DNA from 4 places in the Lysinibacillus sp. NPDC093216 genome. Region 2 is predicted to be linked to each of the others. Evidence: predicted binding sites of a transcription regulator. Region 2 holds the regulator's gene; each other region holds the start of a gene.
What was found. Region 2 encodes LexA, which represses DNA repair genes until DNA is damaged. Its sites were predicted from a motif close to CGAACATATGTTCG; they were not measured.
Positions count from the first base shown of each region.

Region 1: uvrB (excinuclease ABC subunit UvrB) is a predicted target of LexA. The motif match lies at 1,947-1,960, and genes of this name have one in related genera.
Region 3: ACQKOG_RS11605 (YolD-like family protein) is a predicted target of LexA. The motif match lies at 1,771-1,784, and genes of this name have one in related genera.
Region 4: ACQKOG_RS06700 (carbohydrate kinase) is a predicted target of LexA. The motif match lies at 1,379-1,392, and genes of this name have one in related genera.

Region 1 is NZ_JBNNVB010000034.1:41,118-44,848, reverse strand. It holds gene uvrB (excinuclease ABC subunit UvrB) at 1-1,872, opposite strand, end outside; gene ACQKOG_RS24265 (IDEAL domain-containing protein) at 2,230-2,472, opposite strand; gene ACQKOG_RS24260 (competence protein ComK) at 2,698-3,207, shown strand; one part of gene prfB (peptide chain release factor 2) at 3,277-3,731, opposite strand, start outside.
Region 2 is NZ_JBNNVB010000001.1:67,870-71,600, forward strand. It holds gene ACQKOG_RS00375 (DJ-1/PfpI family protein) at 1-341, shown strand, start outside; gene ACQKOG_RS00380 (YneB family resolvase-like protein) at 606-1,283, opposite strand; gene yneA (cell division suppressor protein YneA) at 1,280-1,594, opposite strand; gene lexA (transcriptional repressor LexA) at 1,757-2,374, shown strand; gene ACQKOG_RS00395 (gamma-glutamyl-gamma-aminobutyrate hydrolase family protein) at 2,574-3,296, opposite strand; gene ACQKOG_RS00400 (prepilin peptidase) at 3,391-3,731, opposite strand, start outside.
Region 3 is NZ_JBNNVB010000008.1:93,244-96,974, reverse strand. It holds gene ACQKOG_RS11625 (DUF5067 domain-containing protein) at 1-421, shown strand, start outside; gene ACQKOG_RS11620 (hypothetical protein) at 477-785, opposite strand; gene ACQKOG_RS11615 (aconitate hydratase) at 785-1,138, opposite strand; gene ACQKOG_RS11610 (YolD-like family protein) at 1,125-1,463, opposite strand; gene ACQKOG_RS11605 (YolD-like family protein) at 1,479-1,754, opposite strand; gene ACQKOG_RS11600 (hypothetical protein) at 1,980-2,378, shown strand; gene ACQKOG_RS11595 (hypothetical protein) at 2,384-3,040, shown strand; gene ACQKOG_RS11590 (peptidoglycan recognition protein family protein) at 3,087-3,731, opposite strand, start outside.
Region 4 is NZ_JBNNVB010000004.1:108,721-112,451, reverse strand. It holds gene ACQKOG_RS06705 (MFS transporter) at 1-830, shown strand, start outside; gene ACQKOG_RS06700 (carbohydrate kinase) at 1,425-2,516, shown strand; gene ACQKOG_RS06695 (pseudouridine-5'-phosphate glycosidase) at 2,521-3,429, shown strand; gene ACQKOG_RS06690 (RelA/SpoT family protein) at 3,645-3,731, shown strand, end outside.

The DNA of each region.
Region 1 (3,731 bases), on a different contig from region 2:
CTGATCTCTTTCCGCCTTCGTCAGCTTCTTACCTTTTGTTGCCTTCGTTACATAGGATTCTTCTTCCTCTGCCACCTGTGTCGCACGAATAACATCAGGAATTTTCTTAACGATCGTTTTCGGTGTTATGCCATGCTCTTCGTTATACGCCATTTGCAGTGTTCGACGACGCTTCGTTTCCTCAATCGCCTTTTTCATCGAATCCGTCATATTATCTGCGTACATAATGACATGACCATTGGCATTACGCGCGGCACGTCCAATCGTTTGAATTAATGAACGCTCTGAACGTAAAAATCCTTCCTTATCAGCATCTAAAATCGCCACAAGGGAAACCTCAGGAATATCTAGCCCTTCTCGCAATAAGTTAATGCCGATTAAAACATCGTAAGTACCTTTTCGCAGCTCGCGAATAATTTCAATTCGCTCTAGCGTCTTAATCTCTGAATGCAAGTACTCCACCTTTAAGCCCATTTCTTTCAAATAAGCTGATAAATCCTCTGACATTTTTTTCGTCAATGTCGTCACGAGCACTCGTTCATTACGAGCAATACGACCTTGAATCTCATCGATTAAATCATCAATTTGCCCTTCAATAGGACGTACCTCAATTTGTGGATCAAGCAACCCAGTTGGACGAATAATTTGCTGCACCATTTCCGGAGTATGCTCAAGCTCATACGGGCCAGGTGTTGCCGATACATAAATAGCTTGATGTATATGTTTCTCATATTCTTCAAAACGTAAAGGGCGGTTATCTAGTGCTGATGGCAAACGGAAACCATGCTCAACTAGCACACCTTTACGTGCTTGGTCACCGTTATACATCCCTCGAACTTGTGGCAAAGTAACGTGACTTTCATCGACAACAAGTAAAAAATCATCAGGGAAATAATCAAGTAGCGTATATGGAGTTGCCCCCGCTTCACGCAATGTTAAATGACGCGAATAGTTTTCGATACCTGAGCAAAAGCCCATTTCACCCATCATTTCTAAATCATAACGAGTACGTTGCTCTAAACGCTGTGCCTCCAATAATCTATCCTCTGCACGTAAAAGAGCTAGACGCTCCTCCAACTCTTTTTCAATATTTTCAATGGCTTTTCGCATTTTTTCTTCTCGCGTAACGAAGTGGGATGCTGGGAAAATAGCTACATGATCACGATCCGCTAATATTTCACCAGTTAACGCATCCACTTCGCGAATTCGATCGATCTCGTCCCCAAAAAATTCCACGCGGATACATTGTTCGTCTCGGGATGCAGGGAATATTTCCACTACATCGCCACGTACCCGAAACGTACCACGTGTAAAACTCACATCATTACGCTCATACTGTACATCGACCAATTTTCGAAGCAACTGATTACGTTCAATTTCCATTCCAGTCCGTACCGATACGACCATTTCACGATATTCTTCTGGAGAACCTAGACCATAAATACAGGACACGGATGCAATAATAATGACATCATCACGCTCGAATAATGAAGATGTTGCAGAGTGACGCAACTTATCAATTTCATCATTAATGCTTGAATCCTTCTCGATATAAGTATCCGTCTGCGGTACATAGGCCTCTGGCTGAAAGTAATCATAGTAGCTGACAAAGTATTCAACTGCATTATTAGGGAAGAACTCTTTAAATTCACTATATAATTGACCCGCTAATGTTTTATTGTGTGCCATAATAAGCGTCGGTTTTTTTACTTGTTTAATGACATTAGAAATCGTAAACGTTTTTCCTGTTCCTGTTGCACCGAGCAACGTTTGATGACGTTTACCTGCATGGACACCCTCCACTAATTCCGCAATTGCCTGTGGCTGATCTCCATTAGGCGTATATGGCGCTTGTAAATCAAATGTTTGCACACATGTCCCCGTCCTTTCCTACCAATTTGATACATATATTTTAGCATAGCATTATTAAAATTTCGAACATTTAACGAACGAATGTTTGTAAAAATTTTTCCGTATGCTATATTTAAGGTGATCGCGATAGAACGTATGTACTAATTACAACCTATCTATAAATAGATTACCCTTTCCAAATGTTAGCTAATCGAGATGGGTAAATGTAAATGCCCTAACTTAGAGGGGATCTCGGTTGCCAGTAAATCTGATCAGATGGAACGGATATCTGCTCGGGTTGACGGTAAATCTGATCAGCTAGAACGAAAATAGCAAAAAAATCCCGCTCTCTAATAAGTGGAGAGCGGGCTCGTCATATTATTCACTTGCATCTTGGTGTAAAATTACTAGTTCGGCTGCGTATAGATGAAATGCCTTTTCATCTTTTTCATCGAGTGCTCTATCTATCAGAACCATGAGCTGCTCTTCACGATGCATACGCTGGATATGATTTAAAAATAAATCTAAATAAATCTCGTTTAATAATTTCTCTGCCTCATCAACTTTCTTAGACTGACCAACGGCTTTCAGAAAATCTGTATACGAATAATATTTATCCAACGATCTCACCTCGATCCTTTTCTAAATTATAAGAAAATTGAAATTAAAATGCAATGCTTAAGAACTGAAAATCACTTCGATTTACTATTAATCTCGTACAATTTCAAGCAATTTCTCTATACAATCGCTTGATATATCAACGGTTTTCTCTTTTTATCTATATTTTCAGAATTTAAATTTGTGTTCTACACTTCAGTAACAAATAGAAAAAGGAGGTTTACATAGATGTCATCAAACTACATCAATGGATATTTAATGTCTTTCAACACCTATTTACTTCAGCCAATGCAGTATGACTCTAAAATTTTCACAAGGGTAATTGATAAGCATAATGAGCTGATCGTCACACGGAAACCAATGCATATATTACGAAAATCTTGTATCTCACTTGGAACAACCTATGAAGCAGCAAGACATTCCGCCAAACGCTTTTTCGGCAATCAACATAAGCTTCCAATCGTTGTTGCTTATGATTATGGTTATCCTTGTATTTTCCTACCAACGTTTTCTCCTAACTCTATCCACAATATTTGGATTGGACTTCACGCCATTTCGAATATTGTACCGAGTAAAATGGGTTGTATCGTTACACTGAAAAATGATAAACAGATTGAGCTACCTATTCAATATGCTTCGATTAGCAAGCAATTTGTCAATGCATCGATGCTTTATAAACATTACATGAATGAACGTAAGGAGATTAGCCAAGACACTCCGTATCATCCACCTTTTTAATTTGAATGGTCTATCAAACTAAAAAACCCCTCAAAAGCACAGTTTCATTGTGCCTTTGAGGGGCTTTCATTACCCGATTTTCGAACGTAAATATGCATTAATGAATGGATTTACATCGCCATCCATCACTGCTCCTACATTACCTGTTTCTTCATTTGTACGATGATCCTTCACCATTGAATATGGATGGAATACATATGAACGAATTTGTGAACCCCAGCCGATTTCCTTCTGTTCACCACGGATTTCATCTAGCTGTGCCTGCTGCTTTTCGATCTCTAATTGATAGAGTTTCCCTTTTAACATCGTCATTGCTTTTTCACGGTTTTTAATCTGTGAACGTTCTGCCTGACATTGTACGACAGTACCAGTTGGAATGTGCGTAATACGAACAGCTGAATCTGTTGTATTAATGTGCTGACCACCTGCACCTGTTGCACGATACGTATCAATTTTTAAATCCTCTGTACGAATATCAATTTCAATATTGTCATCGAATTCAGGCATAACATCACAAGAAACGA
Region 2 (3,731 bases):
TATTACCTGGGTGTATGGATATAGCTTTACTAATACATGAGCAAAAATTAATTGATTTTATTGGAAATGCAAATGCCAAAGGTGCGATCATTGCAAGCATCTCTAGCAGCCCAACTCTTCTAGCAAAAGCTGGAGTATTAAAGAACAAAAAATATACTGTAGGATTATCACAAGAAGGTATGGATAAGTTAGGTTTCTTTGATCTTAATCATTTCTCTGAAGAACTAGTTGTACAAGACGGCAACATAATAACTGCGAGAGGTAGAGGTTTTATAAAGTTTGGCATTACTGTGGGTAAAGCCCTGCATCTCTCTTTTAATGAAAATTGGTACCGTGAATAACGAAATAATGCTAATTAATAATAAATGTTTTTCAACATAATAGTGAATTTATGAGGGAGAGAGGTAGAGATCGCTACTTCTCTTATTTTTATTTGCTCTTGGGTAAAGTTCCACATGGTAAATGTATTTTAGTTACTCATTCTATTCGTCGATCGGGCTATCCAGCATTTTGACGATTCTATCCATTACTTCGCCGATTCTATACGTCACTTTGGGAGCTTAGAGCCTTAAAAAAAATCAGCGGGACGATAAAACTCCCACTGATTAAAACGTCACTTTATTTTGCCCGCTTCCCTCTTGATGTTCCCGATATCTCCTATGGACTGTAGCTTTGCTTACTTCAAAACCTAGACCTCTAAGAGTCATGGCGATTTCCTCAAAGGTGAAGCCTCGATTACGTAGGTTGACAATTTCGTCTACAGGGACTTCCTTACGTTCTTGACCATTTGGATTTCCACGGTTAGATAAATTGTTTTCTGGGCGATAGCCATTTTCAACGGCACGACGCATGCCACGACGTATTTTAGCATTATGGATTCTGCGCTGGTACTCCTCTACGATTGCTAAAATTTCTAGGAGCATCGTATCCATTTCATTTAATTGTATTGGCCCCTCGTCTCGCATAGAAAAAACATCAGTTTCAGTTTTCTGCAATAAATGCAATACTGCCATTCGAGCATTTCCACGACCTAAGCGTGTTTCATCCTGCACAAATAATGCTTCTATCTCTTTTTCTTTAATGAAATCGAGCATTTCTAGTAAACCTTCACGTTCCACATCATAACCGCTATGCTTGTCCTTAAAAACACGCATGACTTCGTAGCCCTGTTCTTTAGCATAGCGCATCAACTCCTCTTGCTGACGCTCCAACGAGGAACTTTGTGTCTCTTTTTCTGTACTCACACGGCAATAGACAACAGCCGATTGTTGATTCATCATCATTTTTCGTTTCTCGCAATTTCAATTGAATTTATAGGATAGGATTGGTCACCCACTACTGGAATCACTAGGGATTTGCCTGCAATAATTTGTATGTTCGATAATTCATTTTCTGTTTTCACAAGCTTAATCCATTCATCCGTTTTCATTTTACCACGGTATTGATCGGCTAACGACCATAAGCTATCACCATGTGCGATTTCAATTTCTGTGTACGTTACATCGCCTGGGTCTGTTATAAAAAGGTATGCCGCAAAAAGTAGACAAGCTCCGAATAAAGTTGTAATATGTGGATTTTTCTTTAACCAGTTCATGTTTAAAACCTCTTTTCTAGAATGTTTGTTCGGAATATATGTTCTCATATTAATACGAACAAACGTTTTTGTCAAACACTTTTCGAACCTATGTTTGCTTAAGTGTTCGCATTCTGTTATACTATTAATAAGTAGAATGATTAAAAAAAGAGGTGAGCCATTATGAAAAAAGTTTCGAAAAGACAAGAGGCCATATTAGATTTCATTAAAGAAGAAGTACGAGCAAAGGGGTATCCACCTTCTGTACGTGAGATTGGTGAGGCAGTTGGACTTGCTTCAAGCTCAACAGTTCATGGGCATTTAGCTCGTTTAGAACAAAAAGGCTTGATTCGACGCGATCCAACTAAACCACGTGCTATTGAAATTTTAGAGCCAGAGGATTCTATTCAAAAGCAACATGTTATTCATGTCCCATTAGTTGGGAAGGTTACTGCAGGTTCTCCAATAACTGCTGTTGAAAATATCGATGAATATTTCCCACTACCAGATATTTATGGTACAAGTGAAGATCAATTATTTATGCTAGAAATTATGGGCGAATCAATGATTGAAGCTGGCATTTTAGACGGAGATTTAGTGATTGTTAAACAAAAAGCAACAGCTGATAATGGTGATATTGTCGTAGCAATGACTGAAGAGAATGAAGCAACCGTAAAACGTTTCTTTAAGGAAAAAAGTCATTTTCGTTTACAGCCTGAAAACTCAACAATGGAGCCAATTATCGTAGATCAAGTTTCTATTTTGGGACATGTTGTAGGTCTATACCGTCGTGTACATTAAAAGTATCTCAATTTTAAAATATAAAAAGAGGATATTATGTTCACAAATGAGCATATACCTCTTTTTCTTATGTTTTGAGTGCTATTTTATACACTAAAAAAGAACCCACTTTACAATGGATTCCTTACACCTAGCATTGTATTCATGTTCATCACGAAGGTTATCTTAGCCTTGGATAAAAAATAATGCTTATAAAGTTTTATGCCTCTACTTTAAACTTTAAACTTGCCTTTACAAATGCAGCAAATAGTTTCTTTGATACTTCATCTCCTGCAACGGCTAGTTCTTCTGGATGCCATTGTACTGCTAGACAAAATGGTAAATCAACATGCTCTACCGCTTCAATGATACCATCACTTGATTTTGCTACCACTTTCAACTTTTCTGCTACTACATTTATTGCCTGATGATGAAATGAATTCACAGCAATTTTTTCTTCCTCAATAATCGTTTTTAATAATGTATCCGGTGTTAAATTTACATAATGTGTTGCAACACCTCGCGCTGCTTGTTGCACATGCTTTATTAATTTTTTACTATGATACTCACTTTCAATATCCTGATAGACTGTGCCTCCAAACGCAACATTTAGTATTTGAAGCCCTCGACAGATTCCGAGAATCGGCATTTTCCGAATATTGGCTGCATTAATTAAAGCAAGCTCCACTGAATCTCGTTCAGGATGAACCTTCCCTAATTTCGGTGTAGGTTCTGCGTCAAAGAGGAATGGATGTACATCATAGCCACCCGAAAGTAATAATCCGTCCGTCAATGATAAAATTTGTGCTACATCCTCTTCAACGCCAAGTGGAATTATAAGTGGAACTCCCCCTGCTTCAATTATACTTTTGCTATATGCAGCATTTAATCTTGAGGACAAATCATCCTCCGCAAAAGCCGTTATTCCGATAATTGGTTTCATCCTATCCCCTCCATGATCTTTATCTTGCAATAACTGCCTGTAAAAGCCAAATTGGTGAAGATATTAATCATTGAAGGAATCCATCACTGATTAATTACCAAAATCCAAGATACCAATTCATCAACGCATCCCCATAGAAATAGATGATAATAGCTGCCAGAGCAATAGAAGGTCCGAATGGTATAGGCGTTTTTCTTCCCTGTCCGCGTACCTTTAATACAACGATGCCAACAATCATGCCAATTACTGCCGCTACAAATAACGTCAGAATTGTATGTATTGTCCCGAGTACGAGACCAAGTAAAAAGAATAATTTAATATCACCACCACCCATTCCACCTCTTGATAGAACAGCTATACAATATAATATGCCAAAACCTACGACAGCACCAACTATGCTGTCCCACCACGGTGACAAAGGAGATATCACGCGTC
Region 3 (3,731 bases), on a different contig from region 2:
TAAAAGTGGTGACGTTTATTTTAAAGACAACGAAGTAAAAAGAGGAGATTTAAAAATAACCATCACTGAAACAAAAGTAATTCCTGTGGGTGAAAAAGGTAACGAACGTGGCGAAACACCAGTATTTGCAATCTGGTATAGTGTAACAAACCAAAGCGACAAAGAGGTAAGTCCAGGGTTGGCATGGCAATCTACATTTACTGCAATTCAAGGTGATCCAAACGCTGATAACAAATTAGGAGTTGGTTTTTCACCTGATGACAGATTCAAAGAAACAGAGTTCGAAAATATCAAAAAAGATGAAACTGTAGAAAACGTCATTGCATATGATCTCAAAGATTTGGAAACACCTGTAATATTAGTAGCTATACAAGGTTACGAAGGTAAAGAATTAGGAAAAAAAGAATTCGCTATAAAATAATAATATAGAAGAAAGCCACTCATTATCATTTCAAATGAGTGGCTTTTTTTATGTATTATTCTTTTTCTATAATTCTTCCGTTCGCAGTCCATTCGTACTCATCTTCACCAGACATTATATGTCGTAATTTTAAAAATTGATTAATTACTACATCTAAACTCTCTACATTAGTAAAACCAAGTGTAACAGGAGCATCATTTAAATCTAACATTTTAGTACCTTCTAATTTAGTCCCAACAGGTACTGGATTTATTTTAGTAATTTGAATAGCTCCTGAATTTCTTTCCTTATTACAACCAACGCTAACTCCTACATCTCCTTTTCCGAATAATATTTGAACAGAACTATGGTTTAGTATTGGCATTATATTTTCTCCTTTAAATAACGTCGTATCAGTTCTTCTGTATGAGTTTTAAGTGCTTGTTTAGCAAAGTTTAGCACTTCATCTTCTCCACCAGTTTTTATAATTACATCACTAAAATACTCACTTACATTTACCCACTTTATTATCTCAATATTTTTCTTGGCTAGCATACGCTTCTTATTGTAGAAATCATTTCTTAGACTTTTTAATAAACCATCTACAATATTCATGTAGACCTTAGACATTTTAAGCTTCTCTAGTGATGCATAGTCATGTTGTAATGACCTGATTGCCATGTCTAATTTTATATACTCATATACAGCGCCACGATCCTCATGTTTAATCATCGGCATCTACCAACCTGGCGTCTTGGATATCACTAAATGCAATACGTTTTACTGATATATCTGCATCCAGTAGCAGTTCCTTTTTATACGGATCCATTCCAGTGACTAAACCTGTTTCATCACGCAGATTGTGATTTTGCCACAGCGTTAATGTAATTAGTTTTCGTAATTTTGAGGCCCGTTGTATTGTTTGTTCAATCTCTTCTAGTTCCCATTCAGTCAAATCACGTTTCTTTTCATGAAATTGCTCTTCTTTCCACTTTTTAATCTCAACTAGATGTTCTGGCAGCATCATGGCTGTCCATTTCATTGATCCGCGGTCTTTATTCATCGCAATCACTCTCCATTAATAATCACATTCAGAAATACTCAGGATATCTAAAAAATGCACTTTATGAATATCCATGTATTTATCTTTAATATGTATTAATTTAGTGTTTGCATCCATTTTAGTGACCATACCTGTTAATTGTTCATCTTGTTTATATACTGAAAATACTTTGTTCTTTGATTCTTGCATAGCTTCGGTTAATGAGTATGCAATCTCCTCTAATTCAAACTCATCACGATCTAAATGTTTAGCTTCTCTTTTCTTTGTTGGTGTTTTGGTCTTAGTTGCCATGTTATCTCTCCTCAATAGAACATTTGTTTGTTTTATTATAGAACTAGCTAGCGTTCTGTTTTTGGCAATAAAAAATATTTTTAGACTCATTTTATTCAATAAACCGTTTTAGATAAGAAATTATAAGAAGGGTAAAAAGAAAAGAAATTTAGGTTAGTTACTTTTTCATATGTACAATTACCTATCATTTCCTTTATAGTTAATTTAGAAAGAGGGTGCAATTTAATGGTTAAGATAGGTCACATTGTGATTTGTGAGAGTTTCGGTAGTGACGAACAAGATAGAAAATTTATAATTAATCCTAAAGTTATGTTCTTCGTGGATAATTTAAAATCTAATATAGACTTTGTTGTCTCTATAGGGATTTATGGTATACAAAAAAATCCTTTCCCTGTTGCTGTGGAAATGCTTAACCCTGATGGTGACTTAATATCCAGAAGAGAAAGAGAACTTTCGCATCCAAACCCAGAAGATTATTCACCAAATTTAGCGTATTCCGCTGTCCTTAATGTTGGTTTTAAAGAAGTCTTAATTCAACAAAATGGGATATACACTATTAAAGCAATTATTGAAGGAGACGAAAAAACTTTATCAGTACCGATTTTACAACGTCAAAGGAAGTGAAGTAATTGGGTGTTGCGAACGAAGATACAAATGAAAAATTCGTATTTGATCCAGAATTCCCTAAAGTCGCCGTTCCAGCTGCATACATAGATAGAATCTTAGAGCATACTAATGATAATGAAGTGATTTTCACAGATAAAAATGGTACCATTAAAAGTGCCAAGTCTGTTGATAAAGAGGTGAGCGATATGAGTAACGATTCTTTCCATACATTATTTCAAGAACTGAAAACTGATATGCGTGAACGTGAAGATCGCACTCGAAGAGAAATTTCAGAACGCGAAGAACGTTTTGAAAAGCAACTTGAAAGAGTTTCATCAGATGGTGAAAAACGTGAAGATCGTATACTCAGTTCTATTCAAAGTATTGAATCAAACATTCAAGCCACTTTGAAAGAAAGAGAAGACCGTATTAACGATAAATTATCTGATACTGAGTCAAGAATTGCTTCCTCTCTCGAAAAAGTGGAGGCAAGAACAACTGAATCAATGTCTCAAATTGAAACAAGAATAAACGATAGTTTATCCACATTTGAAACACGTATACATGAACATGTAAAAAGCATGGAAACTATGAAAACCCAAAATTTCTGGGGAAATATAGCTATGTTTGTTGGGATGTTGGCTATAGTTGTTACATTAATAATTGTAGCAGTTAAATAAAACAAAGACCAAGACGGCAATTAAGCTGTCTTGGTCTCTTTGTATCTTATAAAGTACGTTTCACTACCGAAATCAGTAATCCCAAAGCTTCACCATCTGTCATTGAACCTACTTTTTCGCTATGGTCAACCTTTAAAATTCCTTTTTGATATGTCGTTTTTAACAATGATTTTAAATCCTCTTTTGCTGTTGATGTTAGTGAATTTTCCATATTTGCTTCCTCCTTTGGTTGTGTTGGTGTAATTATTTGAGTTGTTGGCTTCATAGCCTGTTCAATTCGTTTTAAAAAGCTATTCCAACGATTTTCACTTAAGATACGATGCGGACAGTATTTTCCACTCCAATCCTGGTGTTTTTTCACACGATCAATGCCCCAACCATACTGCTTTAAAAGTTTAGCAATGTATTGTACTGCATTTTCTTCGGCTGCAGCATAACGAGCACCACCACTTTTGCTATAGCAGATTTCAACACCAATAGAAATACGGTTACCTTTCTTTAATGCGTTAGGATCTTTACTACCACCACCATCACCACAATGCCAAGCGTTGCGATTGAATGGGATAGCTTGAATAACCTCTTTATCGTCGACAGCAACATGATAAGATACCTCGTTGCTGTTAGAGAACATGTATTTAATTTCGTTTGAAGCAGGCGCATCATTAGCTGTGTTGTGTACTGTGATGTATTG
Region 4 (3,731 bases), on a different contig from region 2:
CTGCAACAGGGCAGTTAATTCTCTTACCCTTATTGGCGATTATTATTGAACATTATTCTTGGCGATGGGCGATTGGATTAATTCTCATTTTAAGTATTGTTATGTTCATCACTATTTCAATATTTATTAAAAATAAGCCACAGGATATTGGGATTCTTCCTTATGGAATGGAAGAAGATTTAGAAATGCAACAAGAGGATCATAAGAAAAATCCGATTAGTAATGCTTTTAATGGTTTATTTGAGGCAATAAAGAAGAAAGAATTTTGGTTATTAGCGGGAAGTTTTTTTATTTGTGGACTTTCAACTAGTGGATTAGTGGGTACTCATTTTGTTTCATACTGTATTAGCTTTGGTGTCCCTTTCGTAACCGCTGCATCCTTTCTTTCTTTTATGGGAGTGTTTAATCTTGTAGGCACTACTTTATCAGGGTGGCTGTCTGATCGTTTTGATAATCGATGGTTATTGTTTTGGTATTACCTTTTAAGAGGAACGTCTCTCCTTTTACTTCCATATGCATTAATGCAAGGGTCGTTCACTTTACTGACAATCTTTACAATATTTTATGGATTAGATTGGATTGCAACAGTGCCTCCAACGATCAGTATTTCTAGACAAATTTTTGGTACAAATAAAAGTGGCATTATTTATGGGTGGATTTTCGCATCTCATCAAGCAGGAGCTGCAGTTGCTGCCTTTGGTGGAGGCCTCATCTATAAGTTTTTCAATTCATATACTTGGGCCTTTTTCCTTGCTGGGATGTTCTGTGCATTGGCAAGTTTATTTGTCATCATCGTGAAAAAACAAACACCTTATCATGCCAATACTTGATAATTAGCTACTCGCTTTGCTTAAGGTGAGACTCTTGTTGCTATCGTCGTTTCTTAAAATTTTATCAACGATTGGCATTTTACAGCAGTGAGCCGTTCCTCCGAATTTGTTGTTGCTGCGCTACGCTTTCGCACAGAAAATATTTGTCCAGGTTATATTGGAATTCGCCGCTAAAAGTGTAAGTTGCGCCGCTAACCAAGCAAAGAACGCCGCAAACCCCCGAAATTGCTCCGCTAACCAAGCAAAGAACGCCGCAAACCCCCGAAATTGCGCCGCCTACCAAGTAAAGAACGCCGCAAAACCCTGAATTTCCGCCGCTATCGCTTTCACGCAGATGAGACCCTGAAGCGAAGTGAAGCGGCTCATTGGGCGCCCACAGGAAAGCGCCCAGTTGGAACGGAAATCACCCCCCTCGTTATACCGAAAAGCCATACTTTATTTAACACGACACCTTAATTTCATTGAAGCAATAGTTATCACAACAAAAAGTTGAAGCCAGTATCATATCGGTTTCAACTTTTTTTATTAAAAAATTTTTTGACATCAACCAAACAAAAGTTTATAATGTAAACAAATATAATAAAAGGTGATGCTATGAATGAAAGAGAACAGGCGGTCCTTGCATTAATTCGCCAGAATCCGTTTATGTCTCAGCAAGAGATGGCAGATAAGATGAAGCTATCTCGACCAGTCCTTGCTAATTTAGTGTCTAGCTTAACGAAGCAAGGGAAAATTGTAGGTCGTGCATATATTTTGCCTGAGGAAAATGAAATTATTTGTATCGGTGGAGCCAATCTTGACCGAAAATTTCATGTAAAAGGGAATGTCCAATTCGGTACTTCTAATCCTGCTAGCTCTTCATTTAGTGTAGGTGGTGTTGGCCGAAACATTGCTGAAAATTTAGGTAGATTAAATCATCAAGTAACATTGCTGACTACTGCCGGCAAAGATGCTGATTGGCAAGTGATCCAAGAAGCTTCAGAGCCATTTATGAATTTACGTTATGTGGAGCAGCTACCTGACGCTTCGACGGGTTCCTATACTGCGGTTATGGATGAGCAGGGCGAGCTAGCACTAGCAGTAGCAAATATGGAAGTATATGATCTTTTATTGCCAAGTTTGCTAAAAAAACATGAGGCAATGCTGATGAATGCGGGCTGCTTTATTATGGACTTAAACTGTCCAAAAGAAACAGTTGCTTACATACAGCAGGTTGCGATTGCCCGTGACATTCCATTTGTTATCGTACCGGTATCTTCGCCCAAAATGAATCGATTACCGGATACGTTACAAGGGGTAACATGGTTTATTTGTAACACAGATGAAGCTGAGACGATTGTAGGTCATAAAATCGAAAACTCAGCACACTACGAAAAGGCTTTACAGCAACTTCTTACATTAGGTGCTGAACATGTAATTATTACAGCGGGTAGCAAGGGTGTGTATGCAGCTTCCACTACAACGAAGCCAAGTCATTTTACAGCTAAAGCTGTAGAAAAAATTGAAGATGTAACAGGTGCAGGAGACGCCTTTGTCAGTGCTGTAATCCATAGCTGGCTTACTGGGCAATCATTTGCAACATGTATTGATGCAGGCTTAACGAATGCCAAAAATACACTTGCATCTCCATATACCGTAAGACCTGAGCTATCAGTTGATTTGTTAAACAATGAAATGGAGGAATAACAACATGAAAGAATTCATCGTATTATCAGAAGAAGTAAAAGCAGGACAAGCAAAAGGCTTACCAATCGTAGCATTAGAATCAACAATTATTTCTCACGGAATGCCATATCCACAAAATGTACAAACAGCACGTGAAGTGGAACAAATTGTTCGTGATAATGGTGGAGTGCCAGCAACAATTGCTTTAATCGACGGTAAAATTAAAATTGGTTTATCAGATGAAGAACTTGAAATGTTCGGTAATGCACAAGGTGTAGCAAAAGCATCTCGTCGCGACTTAGGCTATCTTTTAGCATCAAAAAAATTAGGAGCTACAACTGTAGCTGCAACAATGATTTGTGCTGAGCTAGCTGGTATTGAAATTTTTGTAACTGGTGGTATCGGCGGGGTACACCGTGGTGCTGAAACAACAATGGATATTTCAGCAGATTTAGAAGAACTAGCACAAACAAATGTTGCCGTAATTTGTGCGGGCGCTAAGTCTATTTTAGATATTGGTTTAACTTTAGAATATCTTGAAACAAAAGGTGTGCCAGTCGTTGGATATGGTACAGATGAACTACCAGCATTCTATACACGTCAAAGTGGTTTTGATGTCAACTTCAAGATTGATACACCAGAGGAAGTGGCCGAAATGCTACGTGCAAAATGGCAATTAGGCTTAAAAGGCGGAGCTGTTATTGCTAACCCAATTCCAGAGTCTGACGCGCTTGAGCATTCATTCATTACTGAAATCATTGAAAAAGCTCTAGTAGAAGCAGAAGAAAACGGTATTCAAGGTAAAAACGTGACACCATTCTTACTTGGAAAAGTGAAAGAATTAACAGAAGGTAAAAGCCTTGTTGCCAATATTGCATTAGTAAAAAATAATGCAGTAGTTGGTACAAAAATTGCTGTAGCGTATAATAAATAAGCCGACAACTATGATACGATAAGAGAGACTCTTTGCGAAATATTGCATTCGCAAAGGGTCTTTTTATTCATTCAGGAGAATATTTTTCCATTTTTCACATTGTTCACGAGAATAACTAAACAAAATGACACAGTTACTTTACAATAGCCCATAAAATTTTATACAATTAAGTTTATATCTAATCTGAAAAATTTGACGAGCAAGGTGGACATGTTATGGCGAAAGAGCAAATTTTGACTCCCGAGGACGTTTTTGAGTTAGTCAAATCCTACATGAATGATGAAAATGTCGCATTCGTGAAA